Regions from separate parts of the Kribbella polygonati genome, predicted to be linked through region 2. Evidence: riboswitches for the same ligand, from Rfam matches in the RefSeq annotation. Region 2 holds a riboswitch; each other region holds the start of a gene.
The links. A riboswitch is a leader RNA that binds a small molecule or an ion and turns the genes downstream of it on or off. The one in region 2 is predicted to bind cobalamin.

Region 1: linked by a shared signal. The riboswitch ahead of ACQHIV_RS27165 (ABC transporter substrate-binding protein) and the one ahead of ACQHIV_RS19425 (CbtB domain-containing protein) in region 2 are both predicted to bind cobalamin.
Region 3: linked by a shared signal. The riboswitch ahead of ACQHIV_RS13310 (magnesium chelatase subunit D family protein) and the one ahead of ACQHIV_RS19425 (CbtB domain-containing protein) in region 2 are both predicted to bind cobalamin.

What each region holds. Positions count from the first base shown of each region.
Region 1 covers NZ_CP190129.1:5,741,973-5,749,940, reverse strand. Annotated here, with positions in the region: gene ACQHIV_RS27180 (hypothetical protein) at 1-251, opposite strand, end outside; gene ACQHIV_RS27175 (MFS transporter) at 439-1,725, shown strand; gene ACQHIV_RS27170 (hypothetical protein) at 1,739-2,701, shown strand; cobalamin riboswitch at 2,710-2,893, shown strand; gene ACQHIV_RS27165 (ABC transporter substrate-binding protein) at 2,921-3,937, shown strand; gene ACQHIV_RS27160 (FecCD family ABC transporter permease) at 3,934-4,902, shown strand; gene ACQHIV_RS27155 (FecCD family ABC transporter permease) at 4,899-5,846, shown strand; gene ACQHIV_RS27150 (PLP-dependent aminotransferase family protein) at 5,839-6,843, opposite strand; partial or broken gene ACQHIV_RS27145 (GntR family transcriptional regulator) at 7,735-7,968, opposite strand, start outside.
Region 2 covers NZ_CP190129.1:4,083,716-4,091,683, reverse strand. Annotated here, with positions in the region: gene ACQHIV_RS19460 (Gfo/Idh/MocA family protein) at 1-172, shown strand, start outside; gene ACQHIV_RS19455 (Gfo/Idh/MocA family protein) at 169-1,344, shown strand; gene ACQHIV_RS19450 (SAM-dependent methyltransferase) at 1,397-2,236, opposite strand; gene ACQHIV_RS19445 (metal ABC transporter solute-binding protein, Zn/Mn family) at 2,469-3,365, shown strand; gene ACQHIV_RS19440 (metal ABC transporter ATP-binding protein) at 3,362-4,153, shown strand; gene ACQHIV_RS19435 (metal ABC transporter permease) at 4,150-4,971, shown strand; gene ACQHIV_RS19430 (methylenetetrahydrofolate reductase) at 4,968-5,888, shown strand; adenosylcobalamin (AdoCbl) riboswitch at 5,923-6,012, shown strand; gene ACQHIV_RS19425 (CbtB domain-containing protein) at 6,062-6,265, shown strand; gene ACQHIV_RS19420 (CbtA family protein) at 6,267-7,064, shown strand; gene ACQHIV_RS19415 (hypothetical protein) at 7,061-7,195, shown strand; gene ACQHIV_RS19410 ((2Fe-2S)-binding protein) at 7,192-7,869, shown strand; gene ACQHIV_RS19405 (DUF222 domain-containing protein) at 7,951-7,968, shown strand, end outside.
Region 3 covers NZ_CP190129.1:2,771,504-2,779,471, reverse strand. Annotated here, with positions in the region: gene cobN (cobaltochelatase subunit CobN) at 1-2,911, shown strand, start outside; gene surE (5'/3'-nucleotidase SurE) at 2,924-3,679, shown strand; gene ACQHIV_RS13315 (alpha/beta fold hydrolase) at 3,687-4,553, shown strand; cobalamin riboswitch at 4,537-4,692, shown strand; gene ACQHIV_RS13310 (magnesium chelatase subunit D family protein) at 4,760-7,096, shown strand; gene cobO (cob(I)yrinic acid a,c-diamide adenosyltransferase) at 7,098-7,712, shown strand; gene ACQHIV_RS13300 (cobyrinate a,c-diamide synthase) at 7,706-7,968, shown strand, end outside.

The sequences.
Region 1 (7,968 bases), 1.7 Mb from region 2:
AGTACGGCGTTGCCGTCGGTCTGCATGACCAGCGTGTAGACCTTGTTCAGCGAGCGGAGGTACTGGCCGGGCTTCAGGTACTGGCCCGGCCGGAGCAGCCCGCCCGAGGGGGCGGCGGTGGTGGTGGTGACAGCCGTCTGCGACGCCGGGGCGGCGTGCGCGGCCGACGGAACAAGCAGGGTGGCACCGGCCGCCGCTCCCACGGCGAGGCCGGCGAGCAGGCGGGTGCCGACCGACTTGATCGAGATCATGCGGTTGTTCTCCGATTCCCGAGGATGGCCGGGACCTTTCCCGGCCGCCGAGATTGACGCCTTGGGCAACCAATCGGTTGTCACGCTAGGACGCTGCCGGGTCGCGCCCGGATCCTTTCGACGGTGGTGGAAAGGCTGGCGGTTAATCAGGTTCGTCCAGGGCGGTCGGACCTGTCACCATGTTCCGGTGGCAGCAAGTCTTCGTACGCGGCTGGCCCGGTTGCGTGTCGATCTGACCCCGTGGCGTGGTTCCCGCGACTTCCGCATCCTGCTGGTCGCCGGCTCGGTCTTCTTCCTCGGCGGCATGGTCGGGTACGTCGCGCTGCCGTACCAGCTGTACCAACTCACCGGCTCGAACTTCGCGGTCGGCGCGATGGGCCTGGTGACGATCGCCCCGCTGGTCGTGTTCGGCCTGTACGGCGGCGCGCTCGCGGACCACGTGGAACGCCGGAAACTGCTGGTCGGCACCGGGATCGCGCAGGTCGTGATCTCCGCGCTGATGGTGGCGAACACGCTGCTCGCGCACCCGCAGGTCTGGCTGATCTACGTCTGCGGCGCGCTGAACGCGGTCGCGTCCTCGCTGCAGCGCCCGTCGCGGGAGGCCCTGCTGCCGCGGGTGGTGAAGCACGCGGAGATCCCGGCCGCGGTCGCGCTCAGCTCGCTGACCTCGCAGATCGGGCAACTCGCCGGCCCGGCGCTGGGCGGCGTACTGGTCGGGTCCGTGGGCGTGACCTGGGCGTTCTCGGTCGAGCTGGCCGGGATCGTGTTCGCGACGCTGCTGTACGCCCGGCTCGGGTCCTACCGGTCGAAGGAGTACACCACGGCGCCGAGTCTGCGGGCGATCGGCGGCGGGGTCGTGTACGCGTTCCGCCGCAAGGACCTGCTGGCGACGTACCTGGTGGACATGGTCGGGATGTTCCTGGCGATGCCGATCGTGCTGTTCCCGGCGTTCGCGACCGCCGTACTGAAGGAGCCGCGGCTGCTCGGGCTGCTGTACAGCGCGGAGGCGATCGGGGCGATGTGCGCCTCGCTCACCAGCGGCTGGGCGAAACACGTCCACCACCAGGGGCGGGCGGTCGTACTCGCGACGATGGGCTGGGGCGCCGCGGTCGGGATCGCCGGGTTGGCGCCGAATATCTGGTTCGCGATCGGGTTCTTCGCGCTGGCCGGTGCTTGCGACATGGTGTCGGTGCTGTTCCGCTCGGTGATCTGGAACCAGACCATCCCGGACGAGATGCGCGGCCGGCTGGCCGGGATCGAGATGCTCGGGTACTCGCTCGGCCCGCTCGGCGGTCAGGCCCGCTCCGGCCTGGTCGCCGACCTGACCACGGTCCGCACCGCGATCGTCAGCGGCGGCATCATGTGCGTCGCCGGCGTGATCGCGACCTCGGTCTGGCTGCGCGAGTTCTGGCGGTACGACGCCCGCACCGACGAACACGCCGTCCGCGAAAGGCAACTCCGCGGCGCCGGATAGAGTCTCAGTCACCATGCGTACTCTGATCGCCGCCGGGCTGGCCGTCGTACTGCTCGCGGGGTGTGGTGGTCACGGGCAGGAGACCGCGCCGAGTGTGGCGCCGCTGGTGTCGGTGAGCGGGTTCGACACCCCGTCCGCGACGCCGTCGGACACGCCGTCGCCGACCGCGTCGGCGACGCCCGTCGAGACGCTGTGCACCACGATCGACGAGACGTTGGTCCGGACCACGCTCGCCGTACCGGTGGTGAAGATCGAACGCCAGAACCCGCCGGCCGAGATCGACATACCGTCGTACGACGTCTGCCAACTGACCCTGAGTACGGCGGCGAACGGGCCGGTGCTGCGGATCGGGGTCTCGGTGCTGCAGGCAACCGCCGCGACGCTCGCGGCGGCGCGGAAGGCGTACGCCGCGCACGGGCGCGAGCCGGCCGTGACCGCGCACGTCGGCCAGGGCGGGTACGGGACGAGCCAGTTCCTGGTGTTCCTGCTCGACGGCCGGCTGTACAAGCTCTCCGGTCCGCAGGCCACGCTCGCGAAGTACGTCGTACTCGGGCAGGAGGTCGCCCGGCAGGCGCCGAACCTGCCCGCGCCCGCGCTGGAGATCACCCGGCCGGAGTGCGATCGCGGGTCGGACGCGGCCGCGCAGGTGATGGGTGTGCCCGCGACGGCCCGCCGCGACGGCGAGACCCTCGTCGGCGACCCGGTCTGCGGCTGGATCACCGCGACGAGCGTGCTGTACTCGACGGTCCGCCGGGAGCCGGACGCGAAGGCGTTGATGGCCCCGCTCCGGAACGCCTCGACCTCGCAGTCGATCCCGCTCGGCGACGAGGGGTACATCGACACCGCGACCGGCCGGACCACGATCCGGGTCGGCGACGACAAGCTCGTCGACCTGGTCCCGCTGCCGGCGCGCGCGATCAACCCGGACCTGATGACCCAGTTCGCGCTCGCGTTGTCGTCGCTCTACACGCACTGAGCCGGGTGCTATGGTGACCGCGCCGTGGTGTTCGGGAAGCCGGTGAAGTACCGGCGCGGCCCTCGCCACTGTGATCGGGATGTGCACCTGTCGTACCCGTGAGGGGACCACTGGCCGCGTGCGGCTGGGAAGGTCAGGCCGGTGGACGCGGTACCCGTCAGCCAGGAGACCGGCCACGGCGCTGACCCGTCCACGAGGTGCTGGAGGAGCGGTCCGTTCATGGCCGTCGTACGTGTGCTTGCTGTCGCCCTGTCGTTGACCCTGCTGGCCGGCTGCGCGCCGTCCGCCGCGGAGAGTCCCGGGGCCACCACGGTGAAGAACTGCGGGATCGACGTGTCCGTCGACGGCCCGCCCAAGCGGGTGTTCGCGGCGTACCAGCCGGCGATCGAAATGGCCCACGCGCTGGGTATCTCGGACCGCTTGGTCGGTACGGCGTACCTCGACTCGCAGGTGCTGCCGGAGTACGCCGCCGCGCAGTCGAAGGCGAAGTACTTCAAGAACCTGCCGAGCCGCGAGGAACTGCTCAGCCTGCACCCGGACTTCGTGCTGTCCGGGTTCAACGACGTGTTCAGCGCCGCCGGGAGCGACGCGAGCTTCGGCAGCCGCAAGAGCCTGGCCGACCTCGGCGTACAGACCTGGATCTTCAGCCCGCTCTGCCCGACCGCGGACGGCAAGGGCGACGAGGCGATCGACCCGGCGACGGTCTCGATGGACAACGTGTACGCCGACCTGCGCGACCTCGGTCGGCTGTTCGGCGTCTCGGACCGCGCGGAGCAGGTGATCGCCGATCAGCGGAAGCGGATCGCCACGGTCGCTGCCGCGGTGAAGGATGCGCCGCGGCCGACCGTGGCGATCGTCCGGCCGGGGCTGGAGGGCGGCGGGATGACCGTGTCCGGCGGACCGGACTTCGGCACGGTGCTGATCCGGCAGGCGGGCGGCGTGAACGCGTTCGCCGACCTGACCTCGAAGCGGAACGTGCAGATCAGCGTCGAGGAGTTCATCAAGCGGGACCCCGACTACGTGCTGATCAGCGGGTGCTGCGACGCCTCGCTGACGCCCGCGGCCTCGCAGCCGGACGTGCGGAAGATCCTGGACAATCCGGCGTTCGCGAATCTGAAGGCGGTCCGCTCCAAGCACGTCGTACCGTGGCTGTTCGCGAACCACTCGGCCGGCGTCCGCGGCGCGTACAGCACCGAGAACCTCGGCCACATCCTGCATCCCGACCTGGTCAAGTGAAGCGCGCGGCCGGTCTGGTCGCGGTGCTGGCAGTCGTCGTCGTGCTGTCCTTGTGCGTCGGCGACCGCTGGATCGGGCCGGGCGAGGTGTACCGGGCGCTGGTGGACTTCAGCGGCAGCGACACCGACCGCGTGGTCCGGTACCTGCGGCTGCCGCGGACCGTCGCGGGGGTGCTGGTCGGCGCCGCGCTCGGGCTGTCCGGGGCGCTGATGCAGGGCGTCACCCGGAACCCGTTGGCCGACCCCGGCATCCTCGGCGTGAACGCCGGCGCCGCGGTCGCGGTGGTCGCGGCGATCGGGCTGTTCGGCATCCACAGCCTGACCGGGTACGTCTGGTTCGCGATGGGCGGGGCGCTGGTGACGACAGTGGCCGTCTACCTGGTCGGCGCGGTCGGCGGTACGACGCCCCTGAAGCTCGCGCTGGCCGGTGCGGCGATCTCCGCGCTGCTCGGTTCGATCACGTCGGCGGCGACGCTGACGGACCTGTCGACGCTGAATGAGTACCGCTTCTGGGTAGTCGGGTCGTTGTCGCTGGCGGACGTCCGGATTGTCGCCCAGGCGGCGCCGTTCGTTGCTGTCGGCATCATTCTGGCGTTGGTGCTCGGGCGGTCGCTGAACCAGCTCGCGCTCGGCGACGACCTCGCGCAGGCGCTCGGCACCCGGGTGTTGCTGGTGCGGGTACTGGCCGGTCTCGCGGTGGTTGTGCTGGCCGGTACGGCGACCGCCATCGCGGGGCCGATCGGCTTCCTCGGGCTCGCCGTACCGCATGTCGCGCGGCTCGTCGTGGGGCCGGACCAGCGCCGGATCCTGCCGTGCTCGATGCTGCTCGCGCCCGTCGTACTGCTGCTCGCCGACATCGTCGGGCGGGTTGTCGTACGCCCGGCCGAGTTACAGGTCGGGATCTTCACCGCGCTGATCGGTGCGCCGCTGTTCATCGCCCTCGTCCGCCGAACGGCCGCGTCATGAAGGTCGGCGTGGTCGCATCGGTGCTGACTGTCCTCGTCGGGGCCTATGCCCTGACCCACGGCGACTACACGCTGTCGATCGCCGAGGTACTGCGGACCTTGTCCGGGCACGGGACCCTGATCACGTACGACGTGGTCGTCGACAATCGGCTGCCCCGGGTGCTGACCGGGATCGGGGTCGGGGCGGCATTCGCGATCTCTGGCGCGATCTTCCAGCGGCTCGCCCGGAATCCGCTGGTCAGCCCGGACTTGATCGGTGTGAACGCCGGGGCCGCGTTGGCCGCCGTACTGGTCATCACTATGATCGGCAGCGGCTGGGTTCCGCTCGGGGCGCTGACCGGATCGTTGCTGGCGGCAATCAGTGTGTACCTGCTGGCGTACCGGAACGGGATGTCGGGGAATCGGCTCGTGCTGGTCGGCGTCGGGGTGACGGCGATCGTCGGGTCGTTGACGGCGTACCTGCTGACGCTCGCGGACATCTACACGGCGAAGAGCGCGTCGATGTGGCTGGCCGGGAGTCTCGCGGGGAGGTCGTGGACGCACGTCGTACTGATCGGGACCACGTTGGTGGTGGGGGTGCCTGCGGCGGTGGTGCTGACACGGCAGTTGCGGGTGCTGGAGCTCGGCGACGACGTGGCGCGGGCGCTCGGTGGGCGGGTCGAGCTGGCGCGTGGGGCGTTGATCGCGCTCGGGGTCGGGCTTGCCGCGTTCGCGACGGCGGCGGCCGGGCCGGTGGGGTTCGTGGCGTTGGTGGCGCCGCAGTTGGCTCGGCGGCTGGTTCGCCGGCCCGGGCTGGTGGTGCCGGGGGCGATCGGGGCGTTGCTGGTGGTCGCGTCGGACCTGCTGGCGCGGACGGTGGTCGCGCCGACGGTGCTGCCGGTGGGGGTGGTGACCGCGTTTCTCGGGGCGCCGTACCTGCTGTATCTGTTGACTCGTTCTAGGTGACCTTCGCGATGGTGGCGATCGCGTCGGCGATCTCGGTCGGGGTGCGGGCGGCGTACCCGAGGACGAGACCGGGGGCGTGCGGGAGTTGGCAGTGCCACGACAGTGGGTGGCACTTCACGCCTGCGTCCAGGGCGGCCGCGGCCAGCGCGACGTCGTCGGCCTCGTCGAAGGTGATCGTCAGGTGCAGGCCGGCGGCGGCGCCGTGGATTGTTGCTGTGGGCAAGTGGGTGCGGATCGCGGCGACCATCGCGTCGCGGCGGGTGCGGTGGCGGCGGCGCAGCAGACGGAGCTGGCGTTCGAGTTCGCCGGACTCCATCAGGTGCGCGAGCGTCAGTTGCGGGAGGGCCGCGTTGCCGAGGTCCGCGAGGCGTTTGCGGGCGATCACTTCCTCCTTGTACTGCGGGGGCGCGAGCATCCAGCCGATCCGGAGCGCGGGGGCGAGCAGCTTGGAGACGCTGCCGACGTAGAACACCTGGTCCGGGAGCATCGCGCGGAGTGCCGGGACCGGCGGGCGGTCGTAGCGGTGTTCGGCGTCGTAGTCGTCCTCGAGGATCAGGCCGCCGTCGGTGGCCCATCGGACGAGTTCACGGCGGCGTTCGCCGTCGAGAACCACGCCGGTCGGGAAGTGGTGCGCCGGGGTCGCCATCACCACGGCGGCCTCGGATTTCCGCAGTACGTCGACCTGGAGGCCGCGGTCGTCGACCGGGACGGGTGGGGTGCGCATGCCCCAGTTCTGCAGGTGCTGCCGGGAGCCGAGCGAGCCCGGGTCCTCGACGGCGATCTCGTGGACGCCGTGCCGGCCGAGCAGTTGCGCCACGATCGCGATCGCCTGTGCGACCCCCGCGACCACGATCACGTCCTCCGGGTCGGCCGCGATCCCCCGGTACCGCGCCAACCACCCTGCCACCGCCCGCCGGAGCACCGGCGTCCCCGCGGGATCGCCGTACCCGAACTCAGCCGCCCCCAGCCCACCCAACACCGCCCGCTCAGCCCGCAACCAAGCCCCCCGCGGAAACGCCGCCAAATCCGGCACCCCCGGCGTCAAATCCACCCGAGCCCAAGCCCCCCGCAACTTGTCAAAAATCCCAACATCATCCCCAGCCCAACCCCCACCATCCACCCCACCCCGCGCCCCCGCTCCACCCACCGCCCCCACTCCACCCGACCCACCGTCTCCCCCCACCGCAACCACTCCGCCCGACCCACCGGCTCCACCCACCGCACCGGCTCCACCCAGCGCGCCTGGTCCACCCACCGCACCGGCTCCGCTCGCTCCGCCCAGCGCACCCGCCCCGCGCAACTGACCGACCCCGCCCGGCACACCGGCTCCGCCCGCTCCGCCCAGCGCACCCGCACCGCCCAGTCGGCCAGCCTCGCCCGGCACGACGGCCTCGCCCAGTGCGCCTGTTCCGTCGGGCACATCTGCTCCGCTAGGCACGCCGGCCCCGCGTGCTCGACCCAGCGCACCCGCGCCGCCCGGCACGCCGGCTTCGCCGGGCCGACCTGCTCCGCTCGCGCCGCCGGGCGCACCGGCTCCGCCTGCTCCGCGCGCTCGACCAAGCGCGCCCGCTCCGCCCAGCGCACCCGCCCCGCGCAACTGACCGGGCCCGCCCGGCACACCGGCTCGGCCTGCTCCACCCAGCGCACCCCCACCGCCTGCTCCACCCAGCGCACCCGCACCGACGGCTTGGCCCTGGCCGCCCGCACCGCCGGCTCCGCGCGCTAGACCTGATCGACCTGCCTCGGCGGTTCCACTCGCTTCGCGTGTTCCACCCGCTTCGCGCGGGGTGCCGGGCGGGTGGGCCGTGGTGGTGTCAGCTCGCCGTAGGCCCAGGCGGCCGAACCCGATCGAGCGGTTGGCGAGGGGTGCGGCGACGACGATGGTGCCGGAGCGGCCGCGGCCGACTACTTGGCCGTCTTCGGTGAGGCGTTGGTAGGACTCGGTGACGACGCCTCGGGAGATGCCCAGGTCGGCGGCGAGCGTGCGGGTTGCGGGCAGGCGGGTGCCGGTGGCGAGTTGCCCGCTGGAGATGGCGGCGCGCAACCGCTCGGTGAGCCAGTCGGCGAGTCCGCCGGCCGGTGCCTCGGACGGGTCGAGCTGGAGGAAGTCGGCGCCGCCTTT
Region 2 (7,968 bases):
GGGGACGCAGTACGTCGACTGCTCGGACGTCAAGACGTCGTACTACGAGGACCTGCTGCACGACGTCCGCGAGCGGACCACGACGGCGGCCCCGCAGGAGCACACGTTCGAGGCGACCCGGCTCGCGCTGGTCGCCCAAGAGAACGCGGTGCTGCGCGGAGCCGCCAAATGACAGTAGACCGTGGAGCCGGCGTCCTGAAGGTCGCGATCGTCGGCTGCGGCAACATCAGCCGCCGGCACGCCGAGGCCTACGCGAGCACCGGCCGGACTGAGCTCGTCGGTACGGCGGACATCCACGAGGAGAAGGCACGGACGCTGGCCGAGCGGTTCGGCGGGCGCCCGTACGGCAGCCTGACCGAGCTGCTGGCGGCCGAGGAGCCGGACCTGATCTCGATCGCGACCCCGCCGGAGAGTCACGGCGAGCTCGCGGTCGAGGCCCTGGCCGCGGACCGGTCGGTGCTGCTGGAGAAGCCGCCGGTGCTGAGCCTGGAGGAGCTGGACCACGTCGCCAAGGTCGAGGCGGCGAGCGCGGGATCGGCGTCGGTGGTGTTCCAGCACCGGCACGGCTCCGGGGCGGTCCGGGCACATGACCTGCTCGCCCGCGGCGCGCTCGGCCGGCCGCTGGTCGCGGTCTGCGAGACGCTGTGGTTCCGGCCGGTCAGCTACTTCGACCCGGAGTGGCGCGGTACCTGGATCGGCGAGGGCGGCGGCCCGACGCTCGGGCACGGCATCCACCAGATCGACCTGCTGCTGCACCTGCTCGGGCCCTGGAAGTCGATCGACGCGACCGCTGTCCGGCTGGACCGGCCGGTCGAGTTCGAGGACGTGTCGATGGCGTCGGTCGTGTTCGAGAGCGGCGCGGTGGCGACCGTGATCAACAGCCTGCTGTCGCCGCGGGAGCTGAGCCGGATCCGGATCGACACGGCCGGCGGCACGCTCGAGGTGAACCACGTCTACGGCTACTCCGACAAGGACTGGACGTTCCACCCGGCCCCGGACGCGGCGAAGGCGGCCACCCTCGGCCTGGACCCCGGCGTCCGCAAGGCCGAGTCCGCTGAGTCCGCGGCCGCTGCCGATCCGTGGACGGCGTCGGCGGGTACCGACGTACCGAGCAACCACGAGGCGCAGATCAACCACCTGGTCGACGACCTGCTGGCGGGGCGTCCGCACGGTACGTCGCTGGCCAGCACCCGGCCGACGATGGAGTTCGCCACCGCGCTGTACGCGTCGGCGATCACCGGTACGCGGGTCCGCCGTACGGACCTGACCCCGGGCCACCGGTTCTACGGCATGCTGCACGGCGGTTTCGGCAAGGACGAGATCGTCGAGGCCTTCCGGCCCTGACGGCCGCACGGCTGACGGCAGCGTCCTACGGCTGCCGTCAGCCCGGCCGAGGTCAGGGCTTGCGGCCGACGCCGACCCAGAGGCTGCACATGATGTCGGTGAACTCGCCGCGGTCGACGTACTCCTGGGTCTCGTCGTCCGGGAACCAGCGGAACGGGGAGACGACGCCGGGCTCGACCAGCTCGGTGCCCTCGAAGAAGCGGGTGACCTCTTCCTTGCTGCGGACCTGGGCCTCGCCGCCGTCGGCCTTGTAGACGACCATCGCGCGCTCCCACAGCTCCGGCGCGAAGTCCGGGGTGCAGTGCGAGAAGATCAGCAGCGAGCCCGGTGCGAGCGGCTCGACGAGCTGGCGGACCAGGTCGTACGGCTTCAGGTGGTCGGGCAGGTAGTGGAAGACGCCGACGATGCTGAGCGCGACCGGCTTCGAGAAGTCGATCAGGTCCTCGACCTCGTCGGATCCCAGGATCGCCTGCGGGTCGGTGACGTCGGCCTCGAGGTACGCCGTCTTGCCCTCCGGCTTGCTGACCAGCAGCGCGCGGGAGTGGGCGAGCACGATCGGGTCGTTGTCGGCGTACACCACGTGGGCCGACGGGATGATCTCCTGGACCACCTCGTGCAGGTTCGGCTCGGTCGGGATGCCGGTGCCGATGTCGAGGAACTGGGTGATGCCCTGCTCCGCGGCGTAGCGGGCGGCGCGGTGCATCCACATCCGGTTCGACTGGGCGGCGGTCCGGAACCCCGGGAACGCCTGGAGCAGGTGTTCCGCGGCCTGCCGGTCGGCGGCGAAGTTGTCCTTCCCGCCGAGGAAGTAGTCGTACACCCGGGCCGGGTGCGGCTTGTCCAGGTTGAGCTGGTCGTACATCCCCGGTTCGGCGTCGTGCGATTCGGCCATGAACATCCCATTCGCGGTGCGGTTCAGAACTGGAATTCATCGTAACCGGCGCACAACTCACCGTGACACCGGCAGCAAAACCCTACTCCGGTCAGGCGTCACTCCCACAGTGCCCGGCGCGCCTCCCGGACGCCCTTGACGGAAGTTTTGCACCCGGCCGGGTGGCGGCCGGGCAGCAGATGCGATAATGATAACGATTGTCATTTCATTCCGCTCGAAGGTTGGTCGTACCGTGAATCGCAGACTGCTCGTTCTGCCCGCTCTTGCCGTCGCTGTCGCGCTCGGAACCAGTGCCTGTTCGTCCGGGGACGAGGCGGCCGTCGACTCGTCCGCCGGAAAGCTGAAAGTGGTCGCGTCGACCGACGTCTGGGGCGACCTGGCCGGCCAGGTCGGCGGCGGCAAGGTCGAGGTGACCTCGATCATCACCAGCCCGGACGCCGACCCGCACGAGTTCGAGGCGAACACCCGCAACCAGGCGGCGCTGGCCGGCGCCGCGGTCGTGATCGAGAACGGCGGCGGGTACGACGACTTCATGGACCGGATGCTGAAGACCGCGAAGAACCCGTCCGCGACCGTCCTGAACGCGGTCACGATCTCCGGCCGGACGGGCAACGAGCACGTCTGGTACGACTTCCCGGCGGTCGCGAAGGTCGTCGACCGGATCGAGCAGGCGTACGCGAAGGCCGCGCCGGCGGACGCCGCGACGTTCGAGCAGAACGCGACCGCGCTGAAGCAGAAGCTCGACGGCCTGGTCCAGCAGGAGGCGACGCTCAAGACGAAGTACGCCGGCCAGCCGGTCGCGATCACCGAGCCGGTGCCGCTGTACCTGCTCGAGGCGGTCGGCCTGCAGAACAAGACGCCCGCCGAGTTCAGCGAGGCGATCGAGGAGGGCAGCGACGTACCGGCCAAGGTCCTGGCGGCGACGCTGCAGCTGTACAGCAAGCACGAGGTGAAGCTGCTGGCGTACAACGAGCAGACCAGCGGGCCGGAGACCGAGAAGCTGCTCGCCGCCGCCAAGCAGAACAACATCCCGGTGGTGCCGGTCACCGAGACGCTCCCGAGCGGCAAGGACTACATCGGCTGGATGACCGCGAACCTCGACGCGGTCGGCGCCGCGCTCGGGCGATGAGCGTCGTACTGACCCTGGAGCAGGCCGCGCTCGGCTTCGGGGCCCGCACGCTCTGGGACGGCCTCGACCTCGAGGTGCACAGCGGCGAGCTGATCGCCGTACTGGGCGCCAACGGGTCCGGGAAGTCCAGCCTGCTCAAGGCGATCCTCGGGCAGACCCGGCTCCGGGCCGGTACGGCGACGTTCCTCGGTACGCCGGTCCGTCGCGGGGACCGGCGGATCGGGTACGTCCCGCAGCAACGGCCGGCCGACGACGGCGTACCGCTGCGGGGCCGGGACCTGGTCGCGCTCGGCGTGGACGGGCACCGGTGGGGCGTGCCGATCCCGTCGCGGCGCCGCCGGCAGCGGGTGAACCAGCTGCTGTCGTCGGTCGGCGCCGAGGCCTACGCGTCGACCCCGTTGTCGTCGTTGTCGGGCGGCGAGCAGCAACGGCTGCGGATCGCGCAGGCGCTGGCGGCCGACCCGCGGTTGCTGCTGTGCGACGAGCCGTTGCTGTCGCTGGATCTGCCGCATCAACGGCTCGTCAGCGACCTCGTCGACGACGCCCGCCGCCGGCTCGACCTCGGCGTACTGTTCGTCACGCACGACATCAACCCGATCCTGGACCAGGTCGACCGGGTGCTGTACATCGCCAACCGGCGGTTCCGGACCGGTACGCCGGACGAGGTGCTGACCACCGACGTACTGAGCGAGCTGTACGACGCGCAGGTCGAGGTGATCCGGCACAACGGGCGGATCCTGGTCGCGGGCGTCCCCGAGCAGCAGCACGAACCGGTCGGTGCCCGATGATCTTCGACTTCTCCGGGTACGCCGAACTGCTGCCGCTGCTGCGGAACTCGATCATCGCGTGCGTCGCGCTCGGCGTCGTCGGCGGGCTGATCGGGGTGTTCGTGATGACGCGCGACATGGCGTTCGCGGTGCACGGCGTCAGCGAGCTGTCGTTCGCCGGCGCGGCGGCCGGGCTGCTGTTCGGCGCCGGCGTGGTCACCGGGGCGCTCGCCGGATCGCTGGTCGCGGCGCTGCTGATCGGCGTACTGGGTGCGCGGGCGCGGGACCGGAACTCGGTGACCGCCGTACTGATGCCGTTCGGTCTCGGGCTCGGCATCCTGTGCCTCGGGCTGTACCACGGGCGGGCGGCGAACAAGTTCGGCCTGCTGACCGGGCAGATCGTGGCGATCGACACGCCGCAGATCACCTCGCTGATCGCGATCTCGGTGCTGGTCGTGGCCGGGTTGGTGCTGGTGTGGAGACCGTTGCTCTTCGCAAGCACCGACGCCGAGGTCGCGGCCGGGCGCGGGGTTCCGGTCGGCGTGCTGTCGATCGTCTTCATGATCCTGCTCGGCCTCGCGGTCGCGGTCTCGGTACAGATCGTCGGGGCGCTGCTCGTGCTCTCGCTGCTGGTCACCCCGGCCGCGGCGGCGCTGCGAGTCTCGTCGTCGCCGATCGTCGTACCGCTGCTCAGCGTCGCGTTCGCCGTCACCGCGTCGGTCGGCGGAATCCTCTTGTCCGCAGGGAGTTCGGTGCCGATCAGCCCGTACATCACGACGATCTCGTTCCTCGTCTACCTCGGGTGCCGGCTGGTGTCCTCCTTTAAGCTGGCCCGGTGAACGATCTGTCGGCATTGCTGGGGAACGGGCGCGGTACGGAGTTGTTGCTGTACGGGATGACGCCGCCGCGGCGGTCGATCGCCCCGGACGCGCTCGAACGCTTCACCGCGGTGACGCGGACCCGGCTCGAGCAGCTCGACATCGACGCGCTGATCCTCTACGACATCGACGACGAGGCGGAGCGGATCCCGGAGCAGCGCCCGTTCCCGTTCAGCCCGACGATGGACCCGGCGGACTTCCTCGCCGACCACCTGTCCTGGTGGGACCGGCCGGCGATCGTGTACCGCTCGGTCGGCAAGTACACCGCGGCCGAGCTGGACTCCTGGGTCCGGCGTACCTCGGACCGGCTCGGCACCGTGATGGTCGGCGCGCCGACGAGCTCGGCCGACGTACGGACGACGCTGCCGGCCGCGTACGACCTGTGGCAGCGCTCCGGGTCGGCGCTGCCGCTCGGCGGCGTGACCATCCCCGAGCGGCACTCGTCCCGCCTGGACGAGCACCAGCGGCTGCTCCGGAAACAGCGCAGCGGTTGCTCGTTCTTCGTGACGCAGATCATCTACGACGTCGGCGCGGCGATGGACCTGGCGTCGGACTACCTCTATCTGTGCCGCGCCGAGAGCGTCGAGCCGGTGCCGATCGTGTTCACGCTGTCGATCTGCGGCTCGGTGAAGACGCTGGAGTTCCTTGCCTGGCTCGGCGTCCGCGTACCACGGTGGCTCCGCAACGAGCTGGTGCATTCGGTGGATCCGGTCGCGGACTCGTACGCGCACTGCGTCGAGATCGCCCGTACCCTGTCGACGTACTGCCGGGACCGTGGGATCCCGTTCGGGTTCAACGTCGAGAGCGTGTCGACGCGGCGGATCGAGAACGACGCCAGTGTCGAGCTGGTCAAGGAGTTGCGGACCTTCGTCGGTTGACTGGCCGGGGGTGCGGTCCGTACGCTCCCTGTCAGTGACGGCGCAAGGAAGCCGATGAGAATTCGGCACGGTCGCGCCACTGTGAGCCGGACATGGTCCGGTAAGTCAGATACTTCGCCGTCACGACGCTCCACTGGTAGCGGGACGCACGATCCCCTGAAGGAGGCTCTCACGTGAGTAATCTGTCTGCGTCGACGACGGTTGTTCTTCCGGTGTCGAAGGCCGTGCTGTGGCTTGTCGGTACGGCGTTCCTGGCATTCCTTGCGTACTACTTCATCGGCGTCGACCAGGGCGCGTACTCGATCTTCGGCAAGGACATGCACGTCCACGAGTTCGTGCACGACGCGCGGCACTTCCTCGGCTTCCCCTGCCACTGAGGTGGAGCGCAAACTGATCCTCCGCGGCCTGCTGGCCGGCGGAGCGGGCGGCCTGGCCGCGTTCGGTTTCGCCCGGATCTTCGCCGAACCCCAGATCCAGGCCGCGATCGCGTACGAATCCGGCCGCGACGCCGACCAGCCGCCCGAGCCCGACCTGTTCAGCCGGACGCTCCAGGCGAACGTCGGACTGGGCGTCGGCATGATCCTGTTCGGGGTCGCCATGGGCGCCGTGTTCGCGGTCGCGTACACGATCTGCCTCGGCCGCGTCGGCCGGATCCGCCCGCGGACGTTGGCGATGCTGATCGCCGCGGGCGGTTTCCTCGGGTTCTACTTCGTACCGTTCCTCAAGTACCCCGCGAACCCGCCCGCGATCGGCCACGAGGAAACCATCCGAACCCGTGCCAACCTGTACCTGGTCATGGTCGTCTGCTCGCTCCTCTTCCTGATCGCCGCCGTTGCCCTGGGCAAGCTCCTGCGCCCCCGCTTCGGCAACTGGAACGCCACCCTCCTGGCGCTGGCGGCGTACGTCGTACTGATCGGCGCCGTGATGGCCGTCCTGCCATCCCTCGGCCACCTCGCCGCGAACGTCCAGGAGTACGGCCGGCACGCAACCGAGACCCCGTTGCCGCTGACCGACTCCCACGGCACAATCGTCTACCCCGGCTTCGACGCGGACCGCCTCTACGCGTTCCGCCTGTACTCCGTCGGCGCACAACTCCTGCTCTGGGGCGTAATCGGCACCGTCTTCGCCCCACTCGCCGACCGTCTGCTCCGCACTCCCGTCCAGGTCGCGGTGTGACTCTCCTCGCCCGCATCGCCGACCTGGGCCCGTTCTTCGCCGTCCAGCACCTGCTCTGGGGCGTACTCGGCACCGTCTTCGCTCCACTCGCCGACCGCCTGTTCCGCACTCCAGTCCAGGTCGCGGCGTGAGCCTCCTCGCCCGCATCGCCGACCTGGGCCCGTTCTTCGCCGTCCAGCAGCATGCGAACCCGGCGCCGGCGCCGCCCTGGCGCCGGCTCGTGGAGCTCGTCGACAATCCTGCGATCCTGGCGGACCGCATCGCCCGGACCCGGGCCTACCTAGGTGCCGCCAGCGGCCAGGACCCTGCCGCGATCGAACCCCGCGTCGCCGCCTCGGTCACCCACTTGGGCATGGTCGCCCGCCTCATCTCCCCAGCCCTCGCCGCCGTCGTACTCGAGGACCGCGTCCCGAACCTCACCCTCGACCAACTCCACTGGCAACCCGTCCTCGGCGGCACCTTCCCCCTCTCCCTACCCCCAATCCCACCGGCCGGGGGAGACCTGCACCACGAACTCTTCGACGGCCCGCTGCCCGCGATCGCCCAGGCTTTCGACCTCTCGGACCACATCCTGGTAGGCAACGTCGCCTCAGCCGTCAACGGCGCCGCCACCGCCCTATCAAACGCCGCCCCCACCCTCGCCACCCGCGCCCGCGCCGTCGCCACCGCCCTGCTGGACGTCCCACCCCTTCGCGACGCCCACACCTCCAACCCCTTCCGCCGCCGCAGCTGCTGCCTCATCTACCGCGCCGCTCCCGATCACAACGGCCCTCTCTGCGGCGATTGCGTCCTCAACAAGTCCTAAATCTGTGGATAACTATTTCCCTTGAAAATAAGGGGTTCCCGGCTTTGAAAACTGTCGGAACCGCCAGCTACAGTCATCGGCATGGACATTCTCGGCGGA
Region 3 (7,968 bases), 1.3 Mb from region 2:
CCGGCTGCGGCACGTGCCGCCGGCCGAGAAGCGGCTCGCGCTGGTGCTCTCGTCGTACCCGACGAAGCATGCGCGGATCGGGAACGCGGTCGGTCTCGACACCCCCGCGTCGGCGGTCGTGCTGCTCGGCGAGCTGGCGGCCGCCGGGTACGACCTCGGCGGGCTCGACCTGAGCGAGCTGCAGGGCGCGGACGGCGCCGACGGGCTGATCCACCGGCTGATCGCCGCGGGCGGGCACGACGTCGACTGGCTGACCGACGAGCAACTGGAGAACGCGGTCGCGAAGGTACCGCTGGCGACGTACGCGAGGTGGTTCGGACGTACGCCGGAATCGTTGCAGGCAGCAATGATCGACGCGTGGGGAGCGGCGCCCGGCGAGCTGTACGTCGACCGCTCGGGTGCCGAGCCGGCGATCGCGCTGGCCGCGCTGCGGTTCGGGAACGTGGTGCTGATGATCCAGCCGCCGCGCGGGTTCGGGGAGAACCCGGTCGCGATCTACCACGACCCGGACCTGGCGCCGTCGCACCACTACCTGGCGGCGTACCGGTGGCTGGAGGCCGCGCCGGAAGAGGGCGGCTTCGGGGCGCACGCCGTCGTCCACCTGGGCAAGCACGGGACGCTGGAATGGCTGCCGGGCAAGGGGATCGGGATGGCGGCCGGCTGCGCGCCGGACGCCGTCCTCGGGAACCTGCCGATGGTGTACCCGTTCATCGTCAACGACCCCGGCGAGGGCACGCAGGCGAAGCGGCGGGCGCACGCGACGGTCGTCGACCACCTGGTGCCGCCGATGGCGCGGGCCGAGACGTACGGCGACATGGCGAAGCTCGAGTACCTGCTGGACGAGTACGCGACCGTGTCGGCGCTGGATCCGGAGAAGGTGCCGACGCTGCGGGCGCAGATCTGGACGTTGATCCAGGCGGCACAGCTGCACCACGACCTGCACACGTCGGACAAGCCGTCGGACGAGGAGTTCGACGAGTTCGTGCTGCATCTCGACGGGTATCTGTGCGAGATCAAGGACGTGCAGATCCGGGACGGGCTGCACATCCTCGGCGGCGCGCCGACCGGCGAGGCGCGGGTCAACCTGGTGCTCGCCGTACTGCGCGCGCGGCAGTTGTGGGGCGGTTCGTACTCGATCCCGGGCCTCCGTACCGCCCTTGGCTACGCGTTCGGCGTCGACGAGGCTGCCCTGCTCGACAGTCCTGGGTCTGCGGCTGATCTCGCCGATCTCGCGACGCTCGCCGACCTTCCCGCGGTCAGTGGTGCCGACGGCGTGGACATCCTCGAGGCGGTCGCGCGGAAGCTCGTTGTCGGGATGGAGACGCTCGGGTGGGACGTGACGAAGGTCCCGGTGGTCGTCAGCGAAGTGTTGGCCCGGGACTGGGTCGAAGGGAAGCCGGGGGAGCCGGGGGAGCCGGGGGAGCCGGGGGAGCCGGGGGAGCCGGGGGAGCCGGGGGAGCCGGGGGAGCCGGGGGAGCCGGGGGAGCCGGGGGAGCCGGGGGAGCCTACCGCCGGCGGCGCCGAGGGCGCTGGCGCTGGCGGTGGCGGCGGGCGTGGGGTGGGTGGGGTGGTGGCTTCGTTGCGGTTTGCGGCGGCGGAGGTTGTGCCTCGGTTGGGGCGGACGGGGGACGAGCTGGCGAACGTGCTGCGGGCGTTGGACGGGCGGTTCGTGGAGGCGGGGCCGTCGGGGTCGCCGACCCGCGGGCTGGTGAACGTGCTGCCGACCGGGCGGAACTTCTACGCGGTCGACCCCAAGGCGATTCCCAGCCGGAACGCGTGGGACGTGGGCGTGGCGCTCGCCGACTCGTTGCTGGCGCGGCATCAGGCCGAGACGGGGGAGTACCCGCGCTCGGTCGGCCTGACGATCTGGGGAACGTCGGCGATGCGGACGCAGGGCGACGACCTGGCCGAGGTGTTGTGGCTGCTCGGCTGCCGGCCGGTGTGGGACGAGGCGTCGCGGCGGGTGACCAGCTTCGAGGTCGTGGACCTGGAAGAGCTCGGCCGCCCGCGGATCGACGTGACGATCCGGATCTCCGGCTTCTTCCGGGACGCGTTCCCGCACGTGGTCGCGCTGCTCGACGAGGCCGTCCGTACGGTCGCCGCCCTGGACGAGGCGCCGGCGGACAACTTCCTGAAAGCACACGTCGACGAGGACGTTGCCGCAGGCAACGACGTACGGCAGGCGACGGCCCGGGTGTTCGGCTCCAGGCCCGGCTCGTACGGCGCCGGTCTGCTGCCGCTGGTCGACGCCCGGAACTGGCGGACCGACGCGGAGCTCGCCGAGGTGTACGCCGTCTGGGGCGGGTACGCGTACGGCAAGGACCTCGACGGCGCGGAGGCCCGCGGCTCGATGGAACGCGCGTACGCCCGGATCCAGGTCGCGGCCAAGAACGCCGACACCCGCGAGCACGACATCATGGACTCCGACGACTACTTCCAGTACCACGGTGGCATGATCGCGATGGTCCGGCACCTCACCGGCGCGAACCCGAAGGCGTACGTCGGCGACTCCGCCGTTCCCGCCCAGGTGAAGACGCGGACCCTGGAGGAGGAGGCGAAGCGGGTGTTCCGCGCGCGGGTGGTGAACCCGCGGTGGATGGCGGCGATGCGGCGGCACGGGTACAAGGGCGCGTTCGAGATGGCGGCCACCGTGGACTACCTGTTCGGGTACGACGCGACCGCGGGCGTGGTCGACGACTGGATGTACGAGTCGCTGACCAGCGAGTACGTCGCGGATCCGGAGATGGCGGAGTTCTTCCGGAAGTCGAACCCGTGGGCCCGGCACGGGATCGCGGAACGGCTGCTCGAGGCCGCGCAACGCGGGCTGTGGGCGGAGCCGACCGACGAGGCGCTGGAGACGCTGCGGAGCGCGGTCCTTGAGACGGAGGGTGACATCGAGGACCGCGCCTGATTGGGTGAACGTATGCCTCGAGTGCTCATCACCAACGACGACGGTTACCTCGCCCCTGGGATTCGAGCGCTCGCGCCGGCGATCGCCGCGCTCGGGTACGACGTCCAGGTGGTCGCGCCGCTGCTGGACGAGAGCGGCGTCGGCTCGGCCCGCCCCGGGATGGTCGGCCGGCCGATCCGGACCGTGTCCGACGAGGAGAACGGTGTCACGTACGTCGGCATCGAGGGGACGCCCGCGGGCGCGGTCGCGCTGGCGTGCCTCGGCGCGCTCGGGCCGGCGCCCGACCTGGTGCTGTCCGGGATCAACTGCGGGCTGAACATCGGCGTCTCGATCTTCCACTCCGGCACCGTCGCGGCGGCACTCACCGCGTCCGGCTACGGTACGTCGGCGGTTGCCGTCAGCCTCGACTCGGACGACCCGCGGTACTGGCCGACGGCCGCGACCGTCGCGGGCGAGGCGCTCGGCTGGATCGAGTCCGAGCCGGCCGGTACGGTCCTGACGATCAACGTGCCGGACCGCCCGCTGGAGCAGCTGGCCGGCGTACGGCACGCGTCGCTCGGCCCGGCGAAACGCTCCCGTCTGGTCGGCACCACCGCCCCCACCGGCGAGCCGATGATCGCGCTCGAACCGCCCCGCCCGAACCCGATCCCCGGCACCGACGAGGCCCTGCTGGCCGCGGGATTCGTCACCGTCACCCCGATCGTCGGCATCCGCGAGGTCCGCGACGACACCGCCGCCACCGCCCTCGCCAAACGCCTCACCCGGTGAGGCACGGATGAAGCTCAGCACCGCGGAGTACGGCGCCCCGGACGCCCCGCCGCTGCTCTTCGTCCACGGCCACGGCGGCGGCTACCACTACCAGCGCTGCCAGGCCGACCTGCTCGCGCACGAGCTGCGGCTGATCGCGCCGGACCAGCGCGGCGTACTGCGGACCCCGCTGCCGCCCGGCGAGACCGTGAGCCTCGACCTGCTGATCGCGGACTTCGAGGAGCTGCGCGCCGAGCTGGGGATCGAACGCTGGACGATCCTCGGTCACTCGGCCGGCGGCAACTACGCGGTCGAGTACGCGATCCGGCACCCGGACGCGGTGAACGCGGTGATCTTCGACTGCCCGTGCTGGGACTTCGACGCGAACGACCGTCATCGGCTGCCGATCTTCGCCCGGTTGTACGACGAGCTCGGCGACACCGAGGCGGCGCGGCGGTGCCGCGAGCTGGCCGCCGTACCGCGCCGACTGACGCCGGCCGACGGCTCGGTCGAGCTGGCGTTCGGGCTGGGGGAGCGGTTCCAGGAGCTGTCGTTCCACGATCCGTCGCGGCGGGCCGAGTTCTTCGCGCTCGGCGAGCAGGGCGGGTTCAGCGACGAGGAATGGGCGCGCGGGAACAGCCACCTGGTCACGCTCGACGAGCTGTACACCTCGAAGCTCGACCGGCTCGCGCTGATGCCGCAGCCAAGTCTGCTGATCGAGGGCGTGGACGACCTGGCCACCGACCCCGTGTCCGTCCGGACCTATCGGGAGACGGTTCCGCGCGGGCGCACCGTCACGTTCGAGCGGTCCGGACACTTCCCGCACTTCGAAGAAGCGGTTCGGTACGCCGCGGTGGTGCGGGCCTTTGTCCTGGAGGTCACACAGCGCGGGTGACAGCTCCGTGGCATGATCGGGGCGACGGTTGTGGAGGAACACCGGTGTGAGTCCGGGGCGGTCCCGCCACTGTGACCAGGTCTGCGCGGTTTCGACAGCGCCTGGAAGCCAGGACATCCGCTGCCGTCCGCCGGACCCGCACGTGCGGTCCCGGCGTACCAGCCGTAGCGGGCGTGGACACCCGCTCGACGAAAGGGCGACCGCCGATGCGGGCTGCAGTGCCGAATTCCTTCCCCTTCACCGCGGTCGTCGGAATGGACGAACTCCAGCTCGCGCTGGTGCTGGCTGCGATCTCGCCGGCGATCGGCGGAGTGCTGATCCGCGGCGAGAAGGGTACGGCGAAGTCGACCGCGGTACGGGCGCTGACGGAGATCCTCCCGCCGGTGGACGTCGTACCTGGGTGCCGCTTCTCGTGCGACCCGGAGCGGCCGGATCCCACCTGCCCCGATGGCCCCCACGCGGGGGCGTCCGCCGGCGTGCAGGAGTCGGGCGGCTCCGCGATCGCTGAGCGCGCCGCGGGTGGGCGGGTTGTGCGTCCCGCGCGGTTGGTGGAGTTGCCGGTCGGGGCCACCGAGGACCGGGTGCTCGGGTCGTTGCACCTGGAGAAGGCGCTGGCGGAAGGTGTTACGGCGTACGAGCCTGGGTTGCTGGCGGCCGCACACCGTGGGCTGCTGTACGTCGACGAGGTCAACCTGCTGCACGACCACCTGGTCGACGTACTGCTGGACGCCGCCGCGATGGGGCGGGCGACCGTGGAGCGGGACGGGGTGTCGGTGACGCATCCGGCGCGGTTCGTGCTGGTCGGGACGATGAACCCGGAGGAGGGCGAGCTGCGGCCGCAGCTGCTCGACCGGTTCGGGCTGACCGTGGACGTGGTCGCGAGCCGGGATCCGGCGGTACGGGTCGAGGTGATGCGGGCGCGGCTCGGGTACGAGGCGGACCCGGACGGGTTCGTGGCGCGGTACGACGGGGCGCAGCGGGAGCTCGCGGAGCGGATCGTGAAGGCGCGGGACCTGCTGTCCGAGGTGATCCTGACCGACGCGGCGCTGCGGCAGATCGCGGAGATCTGCGCGTCGTTCGACGTGGACGGGATGCGCGCGGATCTCGTCACCGCGCGTACGGCGGTGGCGCACGCGGCCTGGTCTGGTCGTACGGTCGTCGAGGTCGAGGACGTCCGCGCCGCCGCCAGACTCGCCCTCCCACACCGCCGCCGCCGAAACCCCTTCGACACCCCCGGCCTCGACCACGACCAACTGGAAGAAGCCATCAACAACAGCACCCCACCCGAGGAAGACCCCGACGGCCCGCCCGACCCCGACGGCCCACACGGCCCACACGGCCCCGACGGGCCTGGCGGACCTGGCGGGCCTGGCGGTCCCGGCCAGGATGCGCAGGCCGGCGACGCCGGCCCGAACACAACGGCCGACGACCGCGCGCAGCGCGACGCGGCCGCGGGGCCGAACAACCGCGCGGCGGACGCCGGCGCGCCCACGGGGCGTGGGGCGGCGGGCGAGACTGCCGAGCTGGGCGCGCGCGACCGCGCGGCGGACGACGGCGCGCCAGCGGGGCGTGGGACGGCGGGGCGTGGGACGGCAGGGCGTGGGACGGCAGGGCGTGGGACGGCAGGGCGTGGGACGGCAGAGCGGGGGACGGCAGAGCGGGGGACGGCAGGGAGCGGGCCGGCGGACGGCGATGCGGCCGGCGGGGCGGATGAGGGTGAGGTTGTCGGGAGCGCGGCGCCGTACAAGGCTCGGTTGTTGAGGGTTTCTGCTGCTGGGGCCGGGGTGGCTGGGCGGCGGTCTCGGGCCTTGACCGAGGTGGGGCGGGTTGTGGGGGAGCGGGCGCGGGTCGGGCGGGAGGCGGGGCGGCCGCATGTGTTGGGCACGGTGCGGAGTGCGGCGCCGTACCAGAAAGTTCGTGGCCGGACCGGGCCCGGGCTGATGGTGCGGGCGGACGACGTACGGCTCGCCGTCCGCGAAGGACGCGAAGGCAACCTCGTACTGTTCTGCGTCGACGCGTCCGGTTCGATGGGAACGAAGAAGCGCATGGTCGAGGTGAAGACCGCGATCGTCTCGCTCCTGCTGGACGCGTATCAGCGCCGCGACACCGTCGGTCTCGTCACCTTCGCCGGCCCCGCCGCCACCGTGGCACTCCCGCCGACAGGCAGCGTCGAGACCGCCGTACGGCGCCTCGAGACCCTCCCCACCGGCGGCCGGACCCCGCTCGCCGAAGGCCTCCTGCGGGCCGCCGACGTGCTGCGGATCGCCGCCGTCCGCGACCCCCGACGGCGCCCGCTCCTGGTGCTCGTCACCGACGGCCGCGCGACGTACGGCGACCATGCGTTCGCCCGCGCCCGCCAGGCGGCCGGCCAGCTCGCCCAGCGCGGGATCGCCACCGTCGTGGTCGACTGCGAACCGCGCCGCGGCGTCCGGCTCGGCCTGGCCGCGGAGCTGGCCGCCGACCTCGGCGCGGAGTACCTCGACCTCGGGGACGTTGCCGCCGGCAACCTCATCCGGACGGTCACCGAGCGGAAGGCGGCCTGAGATGCCGAAGGGACAGCCGGCCGCCGTACCGGACGACGGCCTCACCACCCGGCAGCGCCGCAACCGCCCGCTGCTGATGGTGCACACCGGCGAGATGAAGGGGAAGTCGACCGCCGCGTTCGGGATGGCGCTGCGGGCCTGGAACCAGGGCTGGAACATCGGGGTCTTCCAGTTCGTGAAGAGCGCGAAGTGGAAGGTCGGCGAGGAGACCGCGTTCAAGGCGCTCGGCGAACTGCACGAGTCGACCGGGCAGGGCGGGCCGGTCGAGTGGCACAAGATGGGCGAGGGCTGGAGCTGGTCGCGCAAGGCCGGCACCGAGGAGGACCACGCCGCCGACGCGCTCGAGGGCTGGCGCGAGATCCAGCGCCGGCTGGCCGCGGAGACGCACGACCTGTACGTGCTGGACGAGTTCACGTACCCGATGAAGTGGGGCTGGATCGACGTCGACGAGGTCGTCGGCACGCTGACCGCGCGGCCGGGACACCAGTACGTCGTGATCACCGGCCGGGACGCGCATCCGACGCTGCTCGCGGCCGCGGATCTCGCCGCCGAGATGACGAAGCTGAAGCACCCGATGGACACCGGCCAGAAGGGCCAGAAGGGCATCGAGTGGTGATCCCGCGGGTGGTGGTCGCCGCGCCGTCGTCGGGCGCCGGGAAGACGACGGTCGCGGTCGGCTTGATGGCGGCGCTGCGGCGGGCCGGGCTGGTGGTGGCCGGGTTCAAGGTCGGGCCGGACTACATCGATCCCGGCTTCCATGCGCTCGCCACCGGGCGGCCGGGGCGGAACCTCGATCCGATGCTGTCGGGGGAGGAGCGCATTGCGCCGCTGTTCGCGCATGGCTCGGCCGGTGCGGACCTGGCGGTCGTCGA